3 regions of the Anabaenopsis sp. NIES-4685 genome follow, and region 1 is predicted to be linked to each of the others. Evidence: predicted binding sites of a transcription regulator. Region 1 holds the regulator's gene; each other region holds the start of a gene.
What was found. The regulator HrcA, encoded in region 1, represses chaperone genes, less so after heat shock. The targets are predictions, from matches to a motif close to TTAGCACTCNNGANTCNNGAGTGCTAA.
Positions count from the first base shown of each region.

Region 1 (5,027 bases):
TACCCTAGATATTGAAATTGATACTGACTGCGAAGGTTAGATTTTAGGTTGTTTTGGCCATGCTGCACTTTCAACATTCCTCCATCATTAATGCACCCCCCGAAGTAGTGTGGAAATTCCACGAAAGACCAGATATATTGCAATTACTCACCCCACCTTGGCAACCTGTAAAAGTAGTCCGTCGGGAAGGGGGGTTAGAAGTAGGTGCTATTACTGAATTTCGCCTGTTTTTGGGACCATTACCTTTAACTTGGTTAGCTCGTCACACTGAATGTGAGAAAAACCGCCTGTTTATTGATGAACAGATATCTGGCCCTTTTGAGTCTTGGGTACATCGCCATGAGTTTGTGGCGGCAAATGGTAAAACTAAGCTTACTGATGATATTTCTTTCTGTCTGCCTGGTGGTAGTACAGTAGAGATGATGAGTGGCTGGCTAGTACAAGCTCAACTTGAAGCTATGTTTCGATACCGCCATTATATCACTAACCGGGAGTGTGAGTCAAGATAATAGGTGAGGATTAACCGCCGTGATTTCAGGGTAACGCAGGAAATCACTAATATTAGGTGTGTCCTGACCTTTTACACATAATTTATTGTCAAATTATGTGTAATACTATTTAAGGTATCTTAATATTTAAACATATTTACTAAATGTCATAAATATTAATACTGTTGACTTGCCAAATACGAGCAGTTACTGCTTGTTGTCATGGCTACATGAATTATACGCGGAGTAAAAGCGTGTTCCAGTTAGAACCACTACCATTACCTGATAAAAAAATCAGTACCACGGCAGCAGTGAGCAGTAAATTCCTGTTTAGGGGTATTTTGGTTGCGATCGCGATTATGACTATATGGGCTATCAGTTTGGGTGTGTTAATTTATATTGATATATCCCAGTGGAAAATTTGGCTCTTATTGCCAATGATACTTTGGCAAACATTTTTATACACGGGATTATTTATTACAGCCCATGATGCCATGCATGGGGTAATTTTTCCCAAAAATCTGAAAATAAACCATTTTATAGGTTCATTGTGCCTATTTCTCTATGGGCTGTTATCCTATCCCAAGCTGTTAAAAAAGCACTGGTTACACCACCATAATCCAGCCACAGACAAAGATCCAGATTTTCATAATGGTAAATATAAGAACTTCTTAGCTTGGTATTTATACTTTATGAAAGGTTACTGGAGTTGGCGACAAATCATCACATTAATGATTATTTATAACTTAGGAAAATATATCGGACATCTGCCAGAGGATAACCTCAATTATTTTTGGGTAATTCCCTCAATCTTAAGTTCCCTACAATTATTCTATTTTGGCACCTTTCTACCCCATAGTGAACCCCTAGGAGGTTATCAAAACCCCCATCGTTCCCAAACTATTAGCCGTCCTATTTGGTGGTCATTTATCACTTGCTACCATTTTGGTTACCATTACGAACATCACGAATACCCCCATCTTCCTTGGTGGCAACTACCTCAAATTTATCAGGTATTTAATTCCGGTAACGGGGGACGCACAGATAAATAAATTAAGGGTCCGAATAAGGGAATTAAAGCTATTAACCAGAAAAATCCCCGATTTTTCACACCCCGACGCGCCATATCATCCCCCAGTAATGTGGGAAATAACAGACAAAGTAAGCAGAAATCTAAACTCATCACATGAATGAAACGGCTACTTTGCCACTGGTGTATAAAATTTTCCCCTTCTCCTTGGAAACCATAGGCGAAGAGAATCACCACGACGATAGTTAAAATCACACCAGTCACAGGGGAATCTAGGAACTTGAGCAAGAGAGTCTTTTTCCCAGAGAACTCCGGATTGGGTGAGCGTAAAGCTAAATAGGGTAACACAGCAAAAGCCCCAACAGCAAAAGATGCGGCTGCAAAAGGCCAAGCTGGGATTTTTTGACCCGTACCATCACTTAAAAGTACTGCACTATAAATTACAGGCCAGATGCCCATGAGGTTAAATAATGCTATGACTAGGGGGTTAATATCTTGCCATTGTCCCAGGGAAAGTTTTTGAATTAACTCCCAAGTATCAGGGTGATCAGGGGGAGCAAAAATAAAAGCATAGCTGAGAAATCCCAGCCATAGTAAACCAAAACCAATTTTTCTGAGCATCATCAACCACAAAATTAACTAAAAGCCTCTGAAAGGTAATCAGCAGCAGCAGCGACAACTGCGATCGCACTTTCATAGTCCAGGCGTGTAGGTCCTAATACTCCCACACTTCCTACAGGTAGCATACCCCGGCGATAGGTAGAAGAAATTAAAGTACAGGTGCGGATGGGCTCCAGGGGGTTTTCTGTACCGATGCGGACTGTTACTTTAGACTTACCCATCTCTTGGGTTTCCGGTTCAGCAAAGATTAACGGCCACAGTTGCTCTTGTTCTTCTTCAAGCAAGTGGATAATGGTTTGTACTTGCTGTAATTGAGAAAATTCCGGCTGACGCAAAACTTCCGCTACACCCCTGATCATAATTTGGGTTGTAGTTGGTGTCATATGGCTGCGAGTGAACTCTGTGACCGAATCTTTCAAGAATTGGCCATAGCGTTGGAACTCTTGATCTAATTCACTCCAGTCGAGGGAAGTTAATTCTAACAGACTGCGCCCCCGCAAGTGGGTATTCAAAAAATTAGAGACTATCTGTAATTCATGGTCTATTTTCTCTGGGTCAACTTTGGCTTCTTCCCCTGCGGGGCATAAATTGATCAGTTTGGAATGGGTTTCATAAGCATCTGTTACCATAATCAGCATGATCTTGTTGGCTTCAATTTGCATTAATTGCAGATGTCGCACAATTGCCATAGTGGTTTGGGGCATGGTAATTAAACTAATACAGCCGCTGACTGTGGCTAAAATTTGCGCAGCACCTTGTAATACCGCTTCCAAACTCCAATCTTCCCAATGGAGGCGATTTTGTAGGGCCAGTTCTACCTCTTTTGCTAAAATATCGGCTCGCGTAGCATCTCGGAAAGAAGGTGTAATTAACTGGTCAACATAAATACGATAGCCGGAATCTGAGGGTATGCGTCCAGCGGATGTGTGTGGTTGGTAAAGTAATCCTGATTTTTCTAACACACCCATGACATTGCGAATTGTGGCTGAACTCACACCGAGGTCATACTCATCAAGCAAGGCTTTTGAACCTACTGGCTCCGCAGTGGCGATGTAATGACGTACTGTTGCCCAAAGTATATGCTGTTGTCGATTCGTTAACTGGACTTGCATAGGGTATGTTTGGCTGAAGGCAGATTTAAAAGTGGAAAAAAAAGGGTTTTAAAAGCAAAAAATCTGAATAATAGTTAATTAATGTAGCAGAATATTTAATTAGTTCAGTTGATTTTGCACTTGATTATTTAAGTATTATTGCATCTCGGTTTGGGATAATATGTAGTATAAATTACTTTTACCCAAAAGCCATATGTATGCTTAATTAGTGACATCTCAGACGGTATGATCTTGAGAGTAGCATTGCGGCGATGTCATAATCAGTTACACCTGGGCAATGCTATCTGGAAATCTTTTAGTATTGGGGAATAGAAGAATCAACTAAGATAGAGTAGGCATCTATACCACCACTAATATTCTTAACATTTGTAAAACCTTGAGCAACTAGCCACTGGCACATCTGGCCGGAGCGAATACCGTGGTGACATAACACAAGGGTTTCAGCGTGGGGATTAAACATGGTGGCGACTTGGTCACTCCAGTCCCCAAATTCGCTTAAGGGGAGATTCACAAACCCGTCAATAGTAGCAGTTGCTATTTCTTGGGGTTCGCGCACATCTATTAACTGAATACTTGGATCACCAGAAGACAGACGCAGCGCCAGTTCCTCTACACTAATTGGAGTAATGAGTTGACCAGAAGGATTCCCTGTCATGAGATTTTTGTAAACAACCTATACCCTTTATGGTGACAGAAAATTTTTTTCCTGACATCAGCATCTATTCCCTAGGGAGTAGTAAAACCAAGTTAAACAAATAAAAGCACTGTCAATATGTCTAATGTCAATAGCCAACGCTCATTTTTTGGTTTTTTGGTAGCTGGGGCGATCGCACTAGTAATTATAGCCATAGGGTTATTTTACTGGTTTTTCGCCAAGACACCAGTTAACCTTGTTACTTCTACCTCTGAACCCCAGGCCGCTATATTCGTCTCCAAAGTAGCGCCGGTGATGGTGTCGTTACTGAATAATCCAGAGCGCCTGTGGGAGCGTCAAGGACAATTATCCCAACTCAAAACCAGTTTATTAGCTAAGACTGACATAGATTACAACCAAGATATTAAACCGTGGCTAGGTAATGAAATTACCCTGGCGGTGACTACCACAGATATTGACCGCGACCCAGAAAACGGACAGCAACCAGGGTATCTGATGGCACTAGCAACCAAGAAACCAGAAACCAGCCGGGAGTTTTTAGAGTTATTATTTTCTCGGCGGGTATTGGCTGGGGCTAACTTGGAGGTAGAGAAATATGCAGGGGTAAAGCTGCTATCTGATTCTAGTTCCCAGGTAAATGCTTTGTCTGCTGCGGTGGTGGATGACTTTGTATTATTTGCTAATGATGCGAAGGTGCTACGAGACGCAATTAATAACGTCCAAGCTCCTGATTTGAATTTGTCTAGTTCCTCCCGCTACCAAAGAGCGCTACAACAGCTACCTAAAGCCACCCTAGCTACGGCTTTTCTCAATCTTCCCGCTGTGGCTGCATGGCAAGGTTTAGAATTACCAGCAGCAACCTTTGATAGCCAACTTATTTCTTTGTCTTTACATCCCCAAGGACTTTTCGCAGAAAGTAACTTTCTCACTGACTCGGAAATTATGCCGGTTTCTGCTCCCCTGACTCAAAATGTAGGGGCGTTAGCATATATACCAGATGGGGTTGGGTTGGTGATTTCTGGTACTAATTTAAATAATTTGCCCAACAGTGATTTAGGTCAACTCTGGAAACAAGCAACAACGGCTGTTTTTGCTTCCGGGACTGATGCTATTTCCAGCTT
Region 1 is NZ_AP043602.1:4,373,102-4,378,128, reverse strand. Features, by position in the region: gene AC6IZ0_RS18910 (CPXCG motif-containing cysteine-rich protein) at 1-40, shown strand, start outside; gene AC6IZ0_RS18905 (SRPBCC family protein) at 60-509, shown strand; gene crtW (beta-carotene ketolase CrtW) at 743-1,540, shown strand; gene AC6IZ0_RS18895 (DUF2834 domain-containing protein) at 1,498-2,139, opposite strand; gene hrcA (heat-inducible transcriptional repressor HrcA) at 2,154-3,251, opposite strand; gene AC6IZ0_RS18885 (rhodanese-like domain-containing protein) at 3,547-3,906, opposite strand; gene AC6IZ0_RS18880 (DUF3352 domain-containing protein) at 4,024-5,027, shown strand, end outside.

Region 2 (5,027 bases), 1.1 Mb from region 1:
CGGACATAAGCCGGGTTCTGTTCTCGCCGACTGTTAAAAAACACCTTTGAGGGCAGTTATCTATCTGGGACGCTTGTTACCAAACGCCTCTAGCGGCTCTAATCATTGGAAACTGGTAAAAGACCAACCTTTGTTTCCTTTCGCCTTGCTCCCAACCGGGGTTTACCGAGCCACAACCTCTCGGTTGTGCTGGTGCGCTCTTACCGCACCTTTGCACCCTTACCTTTAAAAAAAAGGCGGTATCTTTCTGTGGCACTATCCTCGCGATCGCTCGCACTGGGGGTTATCCAGCAAGTTTGGTCTTTGGGGAGCCCGGACTTTCCTCAAACCAGTCACTGTAACTGATCTGCAACCGCCTGCGCCTACTCTCTCCCCAACTCCAGTGTAATCCGGGATGGCACAATGTGCCTGGTTTGGATTACTTATTTTTTCTTCCAAGGCAAAGCATAAGTCCAGGGTACTTTTCTAATAGTGAAAGGACAATTGATAATACAAGTGGGGGGATATCCACACCCGGGGCTAGACCCACACGTAATTCAGAGATGCGTAACACTAGCTGGAGTGAAAATGTCAAGTCCTTTCTTTCCTTCATAAAATCGTTATATAACTTTTTTTGCGGTTCACCACCTTTACTTAGTGCTGTGATATTAACTATGGGTTTGGTAGCAGAGTAGGTTCCTGTGGCGGCATCACGGTCAAAAACATCTTCTGCTGTTACCGTTTCTGAAAGAGTTTTCTGGGGAGCAATCAGGCTAGGACTTTGTGGTACACCTAAGTCACGGGTTAAATCAGGTGATTTGCGAATGACTCGACGTGATTGCTTGCTATGTTCCACCACTAAAGAGCTATTGTCCCAGTCTACATATATGGCAATATTATCGGATTTATTTTCAATACTCAGGGATAAATCTTTGACGTCATCTACGGCATATAAGGATTTGAATTTAAAAGAAATCCCCACTTGGTCGAGGAGATTTTGTTCTTTGAGTTGTTGATCAACAGCTGCTTTTTGAAATTCAAATTTTACTTGATCATCAATAGACTCCACCATACGATTAAAGACGTAAGCAACGCCAATAATATAGAGGGTCAAAATAACTAAATTTTGGTCGCCACTCCTCATAATTCATTCCCTAACTGTTTACAGTTTTAACCCATAGGAATCATTTGATCAGTATACCAGCGTCGCGCCAGCCCAACGCTCCCGCCAGACTTGGAGATGAAAAAAAACAGTTTGCCTGAGCAAGGCAAACTGCACCAGAAAATATTTACATTCAGCAACACAGACTAGAACATACCCATACCGCCCATACCGCCCATGCCGCCCATGCCGCCCATGCCGCCCATGCCGCCCATGTCAGGAGCAGGACCTGCGGGTTTCTTCTCTGGTTTTTCGGCGACAATGGCTTCAGTAGTCAAGACCATAGCGGCAATAGAAGCAGCATTTTGCAAAGCTGAACGGACAACTTTCGCAGGATCGATGATGTCGGCAGCAATCAAATCCTCAAATTTGCCAGTAGCGGCGTTGTAACCAATATTGAAATCGCTGCCCTTGACTTGAGAGACAATCACAGAACCTTCGTCACCGGCATTATCTGCTATTTGACGCAAGGGAGCTTCTAATGCGCGTTTGATAATATCCGCGGCAATTTTTTCTTCTTCGTGAAGGGTTGCTTTGATGGCGTCGATTTTCTCGGTCAAGTTGATCAGGGTTGTACCACCACCGGGAACTATCCCTTCTTCTACAGCAGCTTTAGTGGCGTTGAGCGCGTCTTCAATCCGTAGTTTGCGGTCTTTGAGTTCGGTTTCTGTGGCTGCACCCACTTTAATGACTGCGACACCGCCTGCTAGCTTGGCAATGCGTTCTTGGAGTTTTTCGCGATCGTAGTCAGAATCAGTTTCTGCCAATTGCTTACGAATTTGAGCAACTCGGGTTTGTACCTCTGGTTTGGTTTCACCACCGGCCACAATTGTGGTGCTTTCTTTGTCAATGGTGATTTTGCGGGCAGTTCCGAGCATTTCTAAAGTAGCAGTGTCTAGACTTAAACCGATTTCTTCAGAAATCATCTGTCCATCGGTGAGAATCGCAATATCTTGTAACAACGCTTTGCGGCGATCGCCAAATCCGGGTGCTTTGATAGCAACCACAGCCAGGACACCGCGAGCTTTATTGACTACTAAAGTTGCTAAAGCGTCTCCTTCTAAGTCTTCGGCAATAATCAGCAAGGGTTGACCCAGACGGGCTACTTTTTCCAACACAGGAACTAAATCCTGGATGCTGCTGATTTTTTTGTCGGTAATCAGGATGCGGGCGTTTTCAAATTCTACGATTTGTCTGTCGTTATTGGTAATGAAGTAGGGAGAAATATAACCCCGGTCAATTTGCATCCCTTCCACTACTTCCAGTTCGGTAGTCAGGGATTTAGATTCTTCCACAGTGATCACACCGTCTTTGGTGACCTTTTCCATGGCTTCGGCAATCATTGCGCCCACTTGTTCATCATTACCGGAGGAAACAGTGGCCACTTGGGCGATCGCACTTCCTTCTACTGGTTTTGCCAACTTGGCAATTTCTTGTACCAACACTTCAATAGTTTTGTCGATCCCCCGCTTCAAGCTCATGGGGTTAGTACCAGCGGCGACGTTCTTTAAACCTTCTCTAATCATCGCCTGTGCTAAAACTGTGGCGGTGGTGGTTCCATCACCAGCGATATCCTTGGTTTTGGATGCCACTTCTTGAATCAGTCTTGCACCGGTGTTTTCTAAGGGATCTTCTAGTTCAACTTCTTTGGCAACTGTGATCCCATCATTAACGATTTGGGGCGCGCCAAATTTTTTTTCTAAAAGGACGTTACGACCTCTAGGTCCGAGGGTGATTTTTACCGCGTCAGCTATGGCGTTAACACCTTTCTCTAGCGCGCGCCGTGACTCTTCATCAAATGAAATAATTTTTGCCATGTTTTATCTCTCTAGTCCTTCCATTAGACAATTTAGCACTCACTAGACTAGAGTGCTAATCACCAAACAGTTCAGATTATAAATGCAAATTCCCAAAATTGAGTAATATTACAGTTGATACTCATATAGGACAATGGCAGTAATGCTTGAATTGGGGGATGAATCTAGACAACTTTCTTAAGTCCCTCGGCATTGCCGACCCTAGCGGTTCCGGCTGGTTGGCAGTAGTATTTACGTTTCTTTTGGCTTGGTTGGTAACCTGGCGTTTGATTCCCACAATACGCAAATTTGCCTTGCGGGTAGGTTGGGCTGACCAACCAAATGCACGACGACTCAACCAGCAGCCTTTACCCAATGCGGGTGGTTTAGCTATTTATGCGGGAGTGATTGCCGCTATGGTACTAGCTAGCCTGTTACGACCTATTGCCCTGCAAAGCGTCTTGGCTCAAGTCCTAACCATTTTACTAGGAGGTTCCATCCTAGTGCTTGTTGGTTTTATTGATGATCAGTTCGGTTTGCCGCCCTCTGTGCGCCTGTGGGCACAGATTGTCACGGCATTGTTGCTGTATGCCAACGGCATCAGGATTGATGTTGGATTGAACACGCCCCTAGACTCGCTATTTTCCATGGCGATAACGGTACTTTGGGTAGTAGGTATCACTAACGCCATCAATTTGATGGACGGTATGGATGGATTGGCTGGGGGAGTGAGTTTTATCACTGCCATGAGTTTGTTAGGGGTTGCTGCCCAATTTCCCAATCGGGCGGCTGCTATTTTAGTGCTGGCAGCTTTAGGGGGTGGAGCTTTGGGCTTTTTGCGCCATAACTTCCACCCCTCAAGGATTATCATGGGTGATGCTGGTGCATACTTTTTTGGTTATGTCCTAGCTGCAACTAGTATTTTAGGTAACCTGCAACAAAATACAATTTTTGCCCTCGGACCGACGATTTTATTTCTCATATTGCCAGTATTGGATACTACACAAGTGTTTATCCGCAGGTTATTGGCAGGAAAAAACCCTCTGAGTACCCCCGGTAAAGACCACATACACCACCGCTTACTCGCCTGGGGATTTTCCCAAGGCCATGCTGCCTTGACTCTGTGGAGTATCACTTTAGTTTTTAACTTGCTAGCCATGAGAATACAAGGCATGACTGTGGTGGTGATATTGACCACTGCCATTAGTATTGTCATGCTCTTGAGCTTTACCATCTGGCAAAGAACCTGGAGTCACTCATGATTACATTACCATGCCGCCATCAACGTTAAAGACTTGTCCAGTAATGTAAGCAGCAGCAGGATCAGCAGCGAGGAACCGCACCATACCAGCTATTTCTTCTGGTTGACCGTAGCGACCCAGAGGGATATATTTCAAAATATCTTCGGTGTTGCTAAGTTTACTGGTCATGTCTGTGGCAATAAAACCAGGAGCAACGGCATTAACTGTGATCCCGCGAGAAGCGAGTTCTTTGGCGACTGTTTTAGTAAAGCCGATGACCCCTGCTTTGGCGGCGCTATAGTTGGCTTGACCAGGGTTACCCATTTGTCCAGCTACGGAGGCAATATTAATAATGCGTCCAGAACGTTGTTTGAGCATGATTTTACTGGCGGCGCGTGTGCATAAGAACACACCTGTCAGGTTGAGGTCAATTACTGCTTGCCAATCTTCTGGCTTCATGCGTAAAAGTAATGTGTCGCGAGTAATACCGGCATTATTGACAATAATATCAAGGCGCTGAAACTTTTCTATGGTGGCGTTAAATAATGCCTCCACTTGCTCAACCTTTGATACATCAGCTTTTAGGGCAATAGCCTGACCTCCGGCGGCATTAATTTCTGCGGCTACAGTGTCGGCAGCACCGCTAGAACTAGCATAATTAACTACTATACTCGCTCCTTGTTTAGCTAGTTCTAAAGCGATCGCTCGTCCAATCCCCCGTGAAGCCCCTGTGACAATTGCAACTTTTCCCTGCAAGGTTTCCATAAATTATTCCTTTTGCTTTTCAAATAACCGCGCTAATAATCTTATGGTGATTTGTGCTTATAATTGCAGGATTTTAGATTTATA
Region 2 is NZ_AP043602.1:827,720-832,746, reverse strand. Features, by position in the region: RNA gene rnpB (RNase P RNA component class A) at 1-369, opposite strand, end outside; partial or broken gene AC6IZ0_RS03635 (hypothetical protein) at 423-1,123, opposite strand; gene groL (chaperonin GroEL) at 1,288-2,958, opposite strand; gene AC6IZ0_RS03625 (MraY family glycosyltransferase) at 3,117-4,199, shown strand; gene fabG (3-oxoacyl-[acyl-carrier-protein] reductase) at 4,200-4,943, opposite strand.
Region 2: a site for HrcA is predicted at 2,991-3,017, ahead of groL (chaperonin GroEL). Genes of this name have one in related genera too.

Region 3 (5,027 bases), 1.7 Mb from region 1:
TTAAAAAAACCCAAATTTAGCTTCACAATTCATAATTTGTTAGCCGTCAAACTAAAGTCAGGATGTCAAAACAAGCTTGAGTTTTGAGCTATTCTGTGTAACTCAAAACTCAGAACTTGGGAAATCAGCACAGAGATTAAGCCATTTGATTTTCAATCGCCCAACGCGCTAGTTCAGTACGGTTGTGGAGATTAGTTTTGCCCAACATATTGGACACATGGCTTTCAACTGTACGCTGACTCACATTTAGTTCTTCAGCAATTTCCCGATTAGCTAAACCCCTAGCGACAAACTGTACCACTTTCAGTTCAGTTGGGGTTAACTGTACATCAAAGGGAACCTGAATTCGGGAACCGTTTTCTCCTCCTTTAGCTTGGTGTTCTTTCCAACGAGTAGTTTGCTTCAGCGAAGATTCTACTTGTGCTACGAGTTCTTCTGGTTCAAAGGGCTTGACCATATAAACATCAGCCCCTTTGTTCAGACCTTTAACTCGCTCTGCACTTTGGCCCTTCGCTGATAGGAAAAGCACGGGAATCCAGGCGGTGCGTTCATTTTGTCGGAGTTGTTCTACAAAAGTATATCCGTCCATCTCCGGCATGATGACGTCACAGATGATCATATCTGGAATATCTTGTTGAAGAATTCCCAGGGCTTCTCGTCCATTTTCGGAAGTGTTAACTTCATAGCCTCTAAATTCCAGGTAGTCCTTCACCAGCAAGATGAGGTTAGGGTCATCGTCAATCAGTAGCAGTCTTTTGTGATCTTTCATGCTGGGCTCTTTCATAGCATTGGCACTTTTCGCGCTTCGGTCCATCAAGGTGTTGAGTGGTTATCCTTTATGGTGGATCATTGAGGTGTTGTCCTTTTTCTACTTAACTTGCCTTTGCCTTCTGGAAGTCTTAAAAGTGGTGATTACTTTTGATAAGACGACGGGATCATGGGCAACTTTCAGTAAGGATACGTAGAGCAGTAGTATTTATAATGCGTTATTATATATCGCTTTGAAAGTGGCGGGTGAAAAAAACACTGATTAAATAATCATGCTTCTAATTCACGAGGTACATATTGGCTGAAGATGACCCTAACTTAAAAAAAACCGCCCTTTCAGAGGCTTACTGCTTTACTATATCCTGGTGATGTTCAGCCTTGACAAATGTTCGCAAGCAAGTAGAGGAGTTATCGGCAGAAGATGGGTCAAAATGCATATTCTTGCACCACCATTATGCCTATCGAGTGTTTTGGGATGACTGGCTCAATAACTTCTGGTTTTGCTCGGCAATACCAGGAACCATATGGGTAGACCACCATTATCGGTCTACAGCAACAAACCCGCAAGAGATAGGCTGTAGTCTTATAGGATGTAAGTGGGAGACTTGCTGTTTAATTCACCCTTGGGCTTTAGTCAGTGTTCCCAATATCCAAGACTAACTTGTTTTGCACAGAAGTGAGTAACTGTCTGGTCAGCACAGATAAAATTCTCTGGCTGAATTTCTGCCATTGCTCAGATTTTTAGACAATTACTTAGGGCTTTGTCATCAAGAAACTGAGTAATTTTGGCGAGTTAACGGCGTCACCCTACCAGTGTAGTCTTACTCATCGATCGGCACCCTGATTACAGTTTTATAACAATTTCCCGGTTTTGCACATAAATTTATCTATATAAAAATATTCGTAACTTACCCAGCAAAACCCGATATATCCAAATGATGCAGTATTTATACTTAAGTACTGCTGCCATATGCTGGTGCGGGAACCCGTACTCAATTAATTATTGCCATTTTATGCTGCTTTTAGGTAGATTAGCACTCAGGAGTTGAGAGTGCTAACTCTGGAGAAAAAATATTTATGGCAGCTGTAACTTTAAGCGTTTCTACAGTTAAACCCCTAGGCGATCGCGTTTTCGTAAAAGTGAGCGCCCCGGAAGAAAAAACCGCAGGTGGACTGTTTTTACCCGACAACGCCCAGGAAAAACCCCAAGTAGGCGAAGTAGTAGCCCTTGGACCTGGCAAGCGTAACGATGACGGTAGCCGTCAGACATTAGACATTAAAGTCGGCGATAAAGTGCTGTACTCCAAGTATGCTGGCACTGATATCAAGCTCGGCACAGAAGAATACGTACTGCTTTCTGAAAAAGATATCTTAGCAGTCGTCAACTAATGGGGAATGGGTACAGACGCGAGGGGGCGAACCCCACGCCCAAAGCCCAACCCCTAAAGTCCAATTAAAAATCTTGACTTACTCCCTGAATAGAGATACCTATGGCAAAGCGCATTATCTATAACGAAAACGCCCGTCGCGCCCTCGAGCGAGGCATTGACATCTTGGCTGAGGCTGTAGCTGTCACCCTAGGCCCTAAAGGTCGTAACGTAGTCCTCGAAAAGAAATTTGGTGCACCCCAAATCGTTAATGACGGTGTAACCATCGCCAAAGAAATCGAATTAGAAGACCACATTGAAAATACAGGCGTGGCGTTGATTCGTCAAGCTGCTTCTAAAACCAACGACGCGGCTGGGGATGGTACCACCACTGCCACCGTTTTAGCCCACGCCATGGTCAAAGAAGGCTTACGCAACGTTGCAGCTGGTGCTAATGCAATTTCCCTGAAGCGTGGTATTGATAAGGCCGCAGGCTTTTTAGTAGATAAGATTGCTCAACACGCCCGTCCAGTAGAAGATTCTAAATCCATTGCCCAAGTTGCTTCGATTTCAGCTGGTAACGATGAAGAAGTCGGCCAGATGATTGCCCAAGCAATGGACAAAGTAGGCAAGGAAGGCGTAATTTCTCTCGAAGAAGGGAAATCTATGACCACCGAGCTAGAAATTACCGAAGGGATGCGCTTTGACAAGGGCTATATCTCTCCCTACTTTGCCACCGATGCTGAACGCATGGAAACGGTTTTTGATGAGCCTTTCCTGCTGCTCACCGATAAAAAAATCGCTTTGGTACAAGATTTGGTACCAGTTCTCGAGCAAGTAGCTCGTGCTGGTCGTCCTTTAGTGATTATCGCTGAGGATATTGAAAAAGAAGCTTTAGCTACCTTGGTGGTTAACCGTCTGCGTGGTGTGCTGAATGTTGCGGCTGTAAAAGCTCCTGGCTTTGGCGATCGCCGTAAAGCTATGCTCGAAGATATCGCCGTTCTCACTGGTGGTCAATTAATTACCGAAGACGCTGGTTTGAAGCTAGAAAACACCAAGCTAGAAAGCCTGGGTAAAGCTCGCCGTGTGACCATTACCAAAGACAACACCACCATTGTTGCTGAAGGTAATGAAGTTGCTGTTAAGGCTCGTTGTGAACAAATCCGTCGTCAGATGGAAGAAACCGAATCTTCCTACGACAAAGAGAAGTTACAAGAACGTCTTGCTAAACTCTCTGGTGGTGTAGCTGTGGTCAAAGTGGGTGCTGCCACCGAAACCGAAATGAAAGATAAGAAGCTACGCTTGGAAGATGCTATCAACGCTACCAAAGCGGCTGTAGAAGAGGGTATTGTTCCCGGCGGTGGTACAACTCTAGCTCATCTGGCTCCTAGCCTGGAAGAGTGGGCTAACAGCAGCCTCACCGGTGAAGAATTAACAGGTGCTTTGATTGTAGTTCGGGCTTTACCTGCGCCTCTGAAGCGGATTGCTGAAAACGCCGGTCAGAATGGTGCTGTCATTGCTGAACGGGTCAAAGAGAAAGAATTCAACGTTGGTTACAATGCTGCTACCAATGAATTTGTTGATTTGTTAGCCGCTGGTATTGTTGACCCTGCGAAAGTAACTCGTTCTGCTCTGCAAAATGCTGCTTCGATCGCTGGTATGGTGTTGACAACCGAATGTATCATCGTTGACAAGCCAGAACCTAAAGACGCAGCTCCTGCTGGTGGCGCTGGTATGGGTGGCGGTGACTTCGATTACTAATACTCTCTAAGTCACATAAATTAAAAAAGCTCCATTCCCTTGTGGGTGGGGCTTTTTTTGTGATTAATGGTTAAATTTTAGGAAAAAATACAGACTTAGTAATATACTTATCAAGCTTAAATTTTAAGTTTGCCAAGTATGGAAGATTACCAAGCCGCTTTTATGCAGCGTCAACTTGATACCGAAATACTATCTAGAAAGGATTCAGAAAGACGAGTAGCTGCTATGCACTTTGGAGGTGTAACCATTGAATGTTTATTAAAAGCAATGATTTTTGCGACTTTACCAAAAGGCGTAACTCAGGAATGGAAGACAGATTCTACTGATCCTGGTCATACTATTACGAATCCTGGACATAGCTACATAGAAGCATTAAAACGGCTTAACCGACTTAAATCGAGAATTGATAATTTTCCTGAAGTGCGAGAATGGATCAATGAAGTAGAAAATCCAAACAGCAAAAATTTTATAGATATGCGTTATTCTGGCCTTGAGCCTGATGATCAAAGTTATAAACGCTGGTTAAAAGCCTATCTCAGCCTCAAGGGCTGGTTACAGAAGCAAGCTACTCAACTTTAACGAGGTGGTAAAATGCAGGACAATTGGCAGTCTTTACTCAAGCAGCATATTAACAGCCAATATGTGCAGAATCCTCAAAATGAGTGGGTTGATGTAAACATTTCTACATCAGGATTGCTAAATCTGACTATAGTTAGCAATCAGTTTATTAATTTATCTATCCCTCAGCGTAAAGAACAAATATCAAGCTTACTTAAATCTAAGGTTCCTCCTGAGGTTGCTGATTTATCTCCTGGATTTCTTTCCTTATATACGCTTCAAGAAGCGAAGTCACTAAATCTTTCACCGCCACAAGTTTCTAATACAGCTTTAGTTCATACTTGGCAAGATTTAGCTATCCAAGCAGCAAATCCTCAAAATCAATCACCCCCACCCCATCGCGAACTTACTTTACCCAGGACAGTGACATTCTATTCCTTTAAAGGAGGAGTAGGACGCACTACGGCATTAACTCATGTTGCTTGGATTTTAGCAATGCGGGGACATAAAGTTGTAGCTGTAGATTTAGATTTAGAAGCACCGGGTTTAAGTACAGCATTTAACCTCGAACCA
Region 3 is NZ_AP043602.1:2,651,668-2,656,694, reverse strand. Features, by position in the region: gene AC6IZ0_RS11390 (response regulator transcription factor) at 137-814, opposite strand; gene AC6IZ0_RS11385 (hypothetical protein) at 1,147-1,428, shown strand; gene groES (co-chaperone GroES) at 1,846-2,157, shown strand; gene groL (chaperonin GroEL) at 2,259-3,896, shown strand; gene AC6IZ0_RS11370 (hypothetical protein) at 4,035-4,475, shown strand; gene AC6IZ0_RS11365 (ParA family protein) at 4,488-5,027, shown strand, end outside.
Region 3: a site for HrcA is predicted at 1,800-1,826, ahead of groES (co-chaperone GroES). Genes of this name have one in related genera too.